Regions from separate parts of the Arthrobacter sp. BE255 genome, predicted to be linked through region 1. Evidence: predicted binding sites of a transcription regulator. Region 1 holds the regulator's gene; the other holds the start of a gene.
The links. Region 1 encodes Rex, which represses fermentation and respiration genes when NADH is low (regulators of the CRP and FNR family bind a similar motif). Its sites were predicted from a motif close to CTTGTGAANNNNTTCACAAG; they were not measured.

Region 1 (3,403 bases):
GAATAGGGAAATGTCCGCAGAACAGAACTTCTCAAACGCGAAGTTCCTGACCGTGGCCGAAGTGGCCGAGGTCATGCGCGTCTCCAAAATGACCGTGTACAGGCTGGTCCACTCAGGTGAAATGCCTGCAGTGCGGTTCGGCCGTTCATACCGGGTGCCGGAAAGCGCCGTCGACCAGTACCTCAAGGGCGCTGTTGTGGACGGCCATTCCGAGACCGCCTGAACCGCACTGTCAGTGGGTGCCCCGGATAAGCGGTACCCTGTTAAGGAACGTTTTACGTCATTGTAAGAATCTGTCGGTTGTTTCAGTCTGTAGCTCTGTCCACGGACCTTTCCAGCAGACAGGTACTGCATCTAGTTTGTGAGGAACTTTCGTGGGTTCAGTTATTAAGAAGCGTCGCAAGCGTATGGCCAAGAAGAAGCACCGTAAGCTGCTTCGCAAGACGCGCCACCAGCGCCGCAATAAGAAGTAGAGATACTTCGAACTGCGTGAAATGCCCGTTGCCTTCCCGGCAGCGGGCATTTTGTTTTGTCGGGTGAGGTCGCCATCGACGTTTCACCGTCGCTTAGACACCACCGATAGGCGGTCCGGCGGTCGCTGGGCGACCTCTGTCCCGCGATCGGCGGCGATGCGCTCCTACGTGAAACCCCGACGGCGACAGTTGTGGCGGCAGGTTATGCCCGCGGGCCGCGGATGCGGGCGAAGCCCCGCCACAGGCCGTAGATGGCGCCGCCGACCGTGGCCCACTTCAAACCGAGTGTGGCGGCGCGGCGGCCGGAGCGGAAGTCGTAGACAGGCCAGTTGTTGTCGCGGGCGTGCCGGCGGAGCCTGGCGTCCGGGTTGATGGCCACCGGGTGGCCCACGAGGGTCAGCAGCGGGATGTCGTTGTACGAGTCGCTGTAGGCCCAGCAGCGCTTGAGGTCCAGACCTTCGGCGTCGGCGATGCCCTGGACAGCCACCGCCTTGGCCGAACCGTGCAGGATGTCGCCCACCAGCCGCCCGGTGTACATCCCGTCGGCTATCTCGCCCACGGTGCCCAGGGCGCCGGTCAATCCGAGCCGCGTAGCGATGACGGTTGCCACTTCGATGGGGGTGGCCGTGACCAGCCAGACCCTGCGGCCCACGCGCAGGTGCTGCTGTGCCAGGGCTTTGGCGCCGGGCCAGATCCTGGACGCGATCATCTCGTCGTAGACTTCCTCGCCGAGGGCCTTGACGTCTTCCACCGTAATCCCGGCGGCCAGGTTCAGCGCCGAATCGCGTACCGCATGGACGTCGTCCATGTTCTCGCCGCGTGTCACAAACTTGAACTGCTTCCAGGCGAACCCTGCCGCCTGCGTCAGCGTAAATGCGCCGCGCTGGTGCATCTTGCGTGCCACATGGAACAGGCTGGCGCCCTTCATCAGGGTGTTGTCCACGTCGAAGAACGCCGCCTCGCCGGTCTGCGGCGCCGCAACCGGCTGCGTGACAACAGCGACGTACTTCTCCTGGGGCATGTCCCCGAGTCTAGCCAATGCAGGAGGCCCCAACTGTCGCGGACCTGTGCGCCGCGCTGTCCGCCCCCAAAGGGCGATACGGTTAATGCATGGCAAGACCGCAGGTTGTCCTCATCACCAAAACCGACTGTCACCTGTGCGCGGACGCGCGCGACGCCGTCGGGCGGGTGACTGCCTCCCTGGGACTTGGGTGGACGGAACAGCGGGTCGACGACGATCCCGAGTTGCGTGACCGCTATGCGGAAGAGATCCCGGTGGTGCTGGTGGACGGTATCCAGCGCGATTTCTGGAAGATCGACGAGTCCCGGCTGGAGCGCGTCCTGCAGCGCGCCATGGCGCAGTAGGGCATCGGTTCCGGGCAATGGCACCGGCTTTGTTGGCATCAGGCGCGGGGCTCTAGAGTGGAAGCACAACGCGACGCAAGGGAGGGGATAGTGAGTTCACTGGATTCATCTCCCCAGGCTGTCCACGGTGCCCCGGACAGGGCCGGCAGCCAGGACGCGGCGGACGTGCAGGACAGCAAGATCGCCGCGGATGGCAAGACCGCCGCTGCAAAGCAGATTCCGCCGGCCGCGGTAGCCCGCCTCACCCTCTACTTGCGTGCGCTCAATACGTTGCTGGCCGAAGGCGTCGAGCGGGTCTCCTCCGAGTCGCTGGCTGAAGCGTCCGGCGTCAGCTCCGCCACGCTGCGCAAGGACCTCTCGCACGTGGGCTCGTACGGCACGCGGGGCGTGGGCTACGAGGTCCAGTACCTCAGCCGCCACATAGCCGCGGCGCTGGGTCTCACCCACGACTGGAAGGTGGCCATTGTCGGCGCCGGCAACCTCGGCAAGGCGCTGGCCAGGTACGGCGGCTTCGAGTCCCGTGGGTTCGACGTTGTGGCCATATTTGATGCCGACCAGATGGTGGTGGGCAACGAAGTGGGCTGGCTGCGGGTCAGCGACGCCGCCGACCTCGAACCCGTCCTGCAGCGCACGGGCGCCAACATGGTGGTCCTGGCCCTGCCCGCCGCCGTGGCGCAGGGCGTGTGCGACCGCGTGGTCGCCGCCGGCGTCCGCAGCATCCTTAGCTTTGCACCCGTGATGCTCCAGGTGCCCGACTATGTCAACCTCCGGAAGGTGGACATGGCCACCGAACTCCAGATCCTGGCCTACCACGCACAGCGGGCGCAGACCCCGGGCCAGACCGCCTAGCAATCCGGCGGCTCCGGGATCCACGCCCGCAGGGTGTGGTTGCTGATGTTGTTCAGGGCCGGAATGGTTTCCGGCGGGCCCTCAGGCTAGCGGCCGTAAGGGTTTCCAGGCTGGCCGTACGGGTTGGCAAACGGCTGCTGCTTGCGGAAGTACGGGGCTGCGGCAGGCAGGTAAAGCAAAACGATGGCTGCGATTCCCATCAGCGTTCCCAGCGTTCCGATGTTCGGCACCTGGAAGAGGCCGAAGACGGACAGCGCCGCGAACACGGTTCCGAGGATCCGTGCCCAGTTCTTGCCCTTGCGGACGAAGAGGGCCACGAGGGCGTAAAGCGCGGCCCCGATGATGGCAAAGACCACCAGGGTGCCGGCAATGACGCCCTTGAGGTCCTCGTAGGAGACCTGGCCGGCGGCGCCGCCGCTTTGCATGGCCTCTTCAAACGTGCTCCGCATCAGCGGATCATCCAGCTGGCCAATGCCCATCAGCATGGAGATGACAAAAACAACGCCGGACGCGACCAGCAGCCAGAAGGAAATGTTGACCAGCTGGGGGACTCCGTTGCTGCCCGATGCCGCCGGCTGCTCAGACGGGTACTGGGCGTACGGTGACTGCCCGTACTGCTGGCCAAACGGCTGCTGGCCGTAGGCCGGGGCCTGCGGCGGGTTCTGGCCGAACGGCGGCGGGTTCTGGCCGTACTGGGGCGCCGGGGAGCCCTGTTC
Region 2 (3,403 bases), on a different contig from region 1:
ACCGTCCACGAGCTCCGCGTCCCACTTTTCGCGGGCCGCCTTCAGCAGTTGCGACGGCGTCTGCGGGGCGTTGCCGCGGCGGGCCAGCAGGTGCCTCGCCAGTTCGCCGCGGGTGTGCTTCGCGAAGTGGCTCACCACCTTGCGCACGCCGTTCACCTCCGTGAAAACGTTGACGGCCACCGTCTGCGCCGGCGGCGGGGCCCACGCCGCGGAGTAGGTGCTGGAGCGGCAGTCCACCAGCAGGTGCCCGGCGGACGCCTCGGCGAGGGCTTCCGAGAGCTGCGGTTTCCAGAACGAGGCGAGGCGGCCGACGTCGGGCAGTGCCGTTCCCATCGACAGCCGGTAGGCGGGCACGCGGTCGGCGAAGCGGATGGCTCCCCACAGCGCGGACACCACCAGCACCGAATCATCGGCCTTCCGTCGCTGCGCCGGCGTCAGCGTTTTATAGCCGAGGGCGTCGTACAAAACGCCCGAATAGATCTGGTGGGCAGGAGCCGCCGGTTCCGCGTGCAGCCGGGTGTTGCGTTCGACGTCGTCCTTCAGCGATGCCCCGACGCCCAGCAGTGCGAGGGCATCCTCGTGGGCGCTCACCGTTCCCAGCGCCTCCAGGACCTTGGCCCGGTATGTGTTCAGTGCCGGGAAGCTCAGGGAAGGCCAGTCGACGGCGGATCCACGGACTGCGGGGGTCTTGCCTTCGGAGGGGGGAAGCAGAATCAGCACCGTACGATCCTACCGGCGACTACCGGCCCCGTTCCGACGGTAGAATGGACCCCGGATGGGTTGACCAGGCGGCCGCGCGTCACGCAAGTGGCTCGAGGAACGTCCGGGCTCCGCAGGGCAGGGTGGTGGGTAACGCCCACTCGGGGTAACCCGCAGGCCAGTGCCACAGAGAACAGACCGCCTGGATCGCGCCGTTTTGAAAGCGGCACGAACCAGGTAAGGGTGAAACGGTGGTGTAAGAGACCACCAGCTTCCCGGGTGACCGGGAAGGCTAGGTAAACCCCACCCGGAGCAAGGCCAGACAGGACACGTTTGAGGGCTGCCCGCCCGAGTGTCCGGGTAGGCCGCTGGAGGGCGTCGGCAACGGCGTCCGTAGATGGATGGCCGCTACTCCCGCGCTGGTAACGGCACGGGAGCACAGAACCCGGCGTATCGGTCAACCCATCCAACCAACCCCAGCCGGGCTGCCCGGAGCCGCATGTGAGTGACTTCACGCCCGCGGGGGCAGTTCAGGGCCCCCCTCCGGCCTAGAATGGAGAGCGAACGTAGAAGTTCTGCCGCCGGGTCTGCGTTCGCAGCCGGTGGCTTTTCTTTGCGCTTCTCCAAGGTGTCCGGGGTGGACCGAATCCCCGCCGACGCTCGCGCCCCGGAACACCTCCGGCGGCCGCCCTCCGCGTACGAGGACGTATGTGGTTGACCCAAGGAAGGTAGTTCTGTGAGCCAGACGTCAGATTCTTGTCTTGATACGTGGATGGGCCGGGAGGCACTCGCCGAGGCCATGATTCCGGTGATCGGCCGGCTGTACCGCGAAAACAATGTGGTGACCAGCATTCACGGCCGCAGCCTGATCAACAAGTCCACCATGAACATCCTGAAGGCGCACCGGTTCGCCCGCCGCATGAGCAAGGATGAGCTGCTCCTGGAGGAGACAGCCCCGCTGCTGAACACGCTCGCAGGCCTGGAACTGGGCGCGGCAGCGATCGACATCGCCCGCCTGAACCAGAAGTTCAAGGCTGAGGGCGGCGGCGCCACCCTGGAAGAGTTCCTCCGTGCCGAACTGGCCGAGGTAGTGGGCAAGCGCGGCGCTGACGACCGCACCAGCACCGACGTTGTGCTGTACGGCTTCGGCCGGATCGGCCGCCTCCTGGCCCGCCTCCTCATCGAAAAGGCAGGCGGCGGCCACGGCCTGCGCCTGCGCGCCATCGTTGTGCGCCGCGGCTCGGACAAGGACCTCTCCAAGCGCGCCAGCCTCCTGCGCCGCGACTCAGTCCACGGGTCCTTCGAAGGCACCATCCGCGTGGATGAGGATGCCAACACCATCACCGCCAACGGCGTCCAGGTCCAGGTCATCTACTCGGACAACCCGGCCACCATCGACTACACCGCCTACGGTATCCACAACGCGCTCGTAGTGGACAACACCGGCCGCTGGCGCGACGCCGAAGGCCTGTCCCAGCACCTGCAGAGCAAGGGCGTTGCCCGCGTGCTCCTGACCGCTCCGGGCAAGGGCGCGCTGAAGAACATCGTGCACGGCATTAACCACGGCAGCATCGAGGACACCGACCAGATCGTGTCCGCAGCGTCCTGCACCACGAACGCCATCACCCCGGTCCTGAAGGCCATCAACGACAAGTTCGGCGTGATCCACGGCCACGTGGAAACCGTCCACTCCTTCACCAACGACCAGAACCTGATCGACAACTTCCACAAGGGCGACCGCCGCGGCCGCTCCGCCGCCCTGAACATGGTCATCACCGAAACCGGAGCGGCCACTGCTGTGGCGAAGGCATTGCCCGAACTTCAGGGCAAGCTTTCCGGCAGTTCCATCCGCGTCCCCACGCCGGACGTCTCGCTGGCCATCCTGAACCTCAGCCTGGAAAACGGCACCACCAAGGATGAGGTGAACGATTACCTGCGCCAGATGTCCCTGCATTCGGACCTCCGCAAGCAGATTGACTACATCGACTCGCCCGAGGTTGTTTCCACGGACTTCGTTGGTTCACGCCGCGCCGGCATCGTGGACGGCCTGGCCACCATCTCCAACGACAAAAACGTCATCATCTACGTCTGGTACGACAACGAATTCGGCTACAGCTGCCAGGTGGTCCGGGTCATGGAAGAGATGGCAGGGGTCAACCCGCCGTCCTTCCCGGCGAAGGAACCTGCGGCAGCCCTCGCAGCCATCGCCGTCTGATTCCAGCTCAGGTTCCCTGCACTTTCCCGGCTGGTTCTCTGGAATCAGCCGGGAAACGGGACCACACTGGTGGCATGGACAACGAAACTCTCCACGACACCACCCTTGAACACGCCCTTGATGTGGCAAAGGCCAACCATAAGGAGGCCGTCCGGCTCCTGGAGGATGCCCGGGCTGCCTATCAGGCGGGGGACATCCGCGAGGACCGCGTGCGCCAGCTCGAAGGGCTTCTCCAGGTTGCCGCGGAAGACCTCCGGAGGGTGACAAGGGAGCAATAGCGGCCATCCCCGGCCGGCCACCTTTCCCCAACACTGTGGATATCGGCCACGCTGTCGTATGGGTGGCCTAGGCTCTTCTGGTGCAATACGTATCCGGAAGGGCAGGACGCCCGTGACCGTCAGCTGGTCTGCCTACCGAAAGGCGCGCCGGCGGTCCAGGCAGGCCTGGGCCCTGGTGGTCCTCCTGGCCTGCGCCGCAGTGGCATTGGTG

Region 2: a site for Rex is predicted at 1,198-1,217, ahead of J2X42_RS06420 (glyceraldehyde-3-phosphate dehydrogenase). Genes of this name have one in related genera too.

Annotation. Positions count from the first base shown of each region.
Region 1 is NZ_JAVDWK010000007.1:55,988-59,390, forward strand. It holds gene J2X42_RS13300 (helix-turn-helix domain-containing protein) at 11-223, shown strand; gene J2X42_RS13305 (30S ribosomal protein bS22) at 375-473, shown strand; gene J2X42_RS13310 (HAD-IB family hydrolase) at 676-1,494, opposite strand; gene J2X42_RS13315 (glutaredoxin family protein) at 1,584-1,838, shown strand; gene J2X42_RS13320 (redox-sensing transcriptional repressor Rex) at 1,929-2,687, shown strand; gene J2X42_RS13325 (hypothetical protein) at 2,774-3,403, opposite strand, start outside.
Region 2 is NZ_JAVDWK010000003.1:17,772-21,174, forward strand. It holds gene J2X42_RS06410 (peroxide stress protein YaaA) at 1-720, opposite strand, end outside; RNA gene rnpB (RNase P RNA component class A) at 777-1,168, shown strand; gene J2X42_RS06420 (glyceraldehyde-3-phosphate dehydrogenase) at 1,436-2,914, shown strand; gene J2X42_RS06425 (hypothetical protein) at 2,989-3,192, shown strand; gene J2X42_RS06430 (HNH endonuclease family protein) at 3,305-3,403, shown strand, end outside.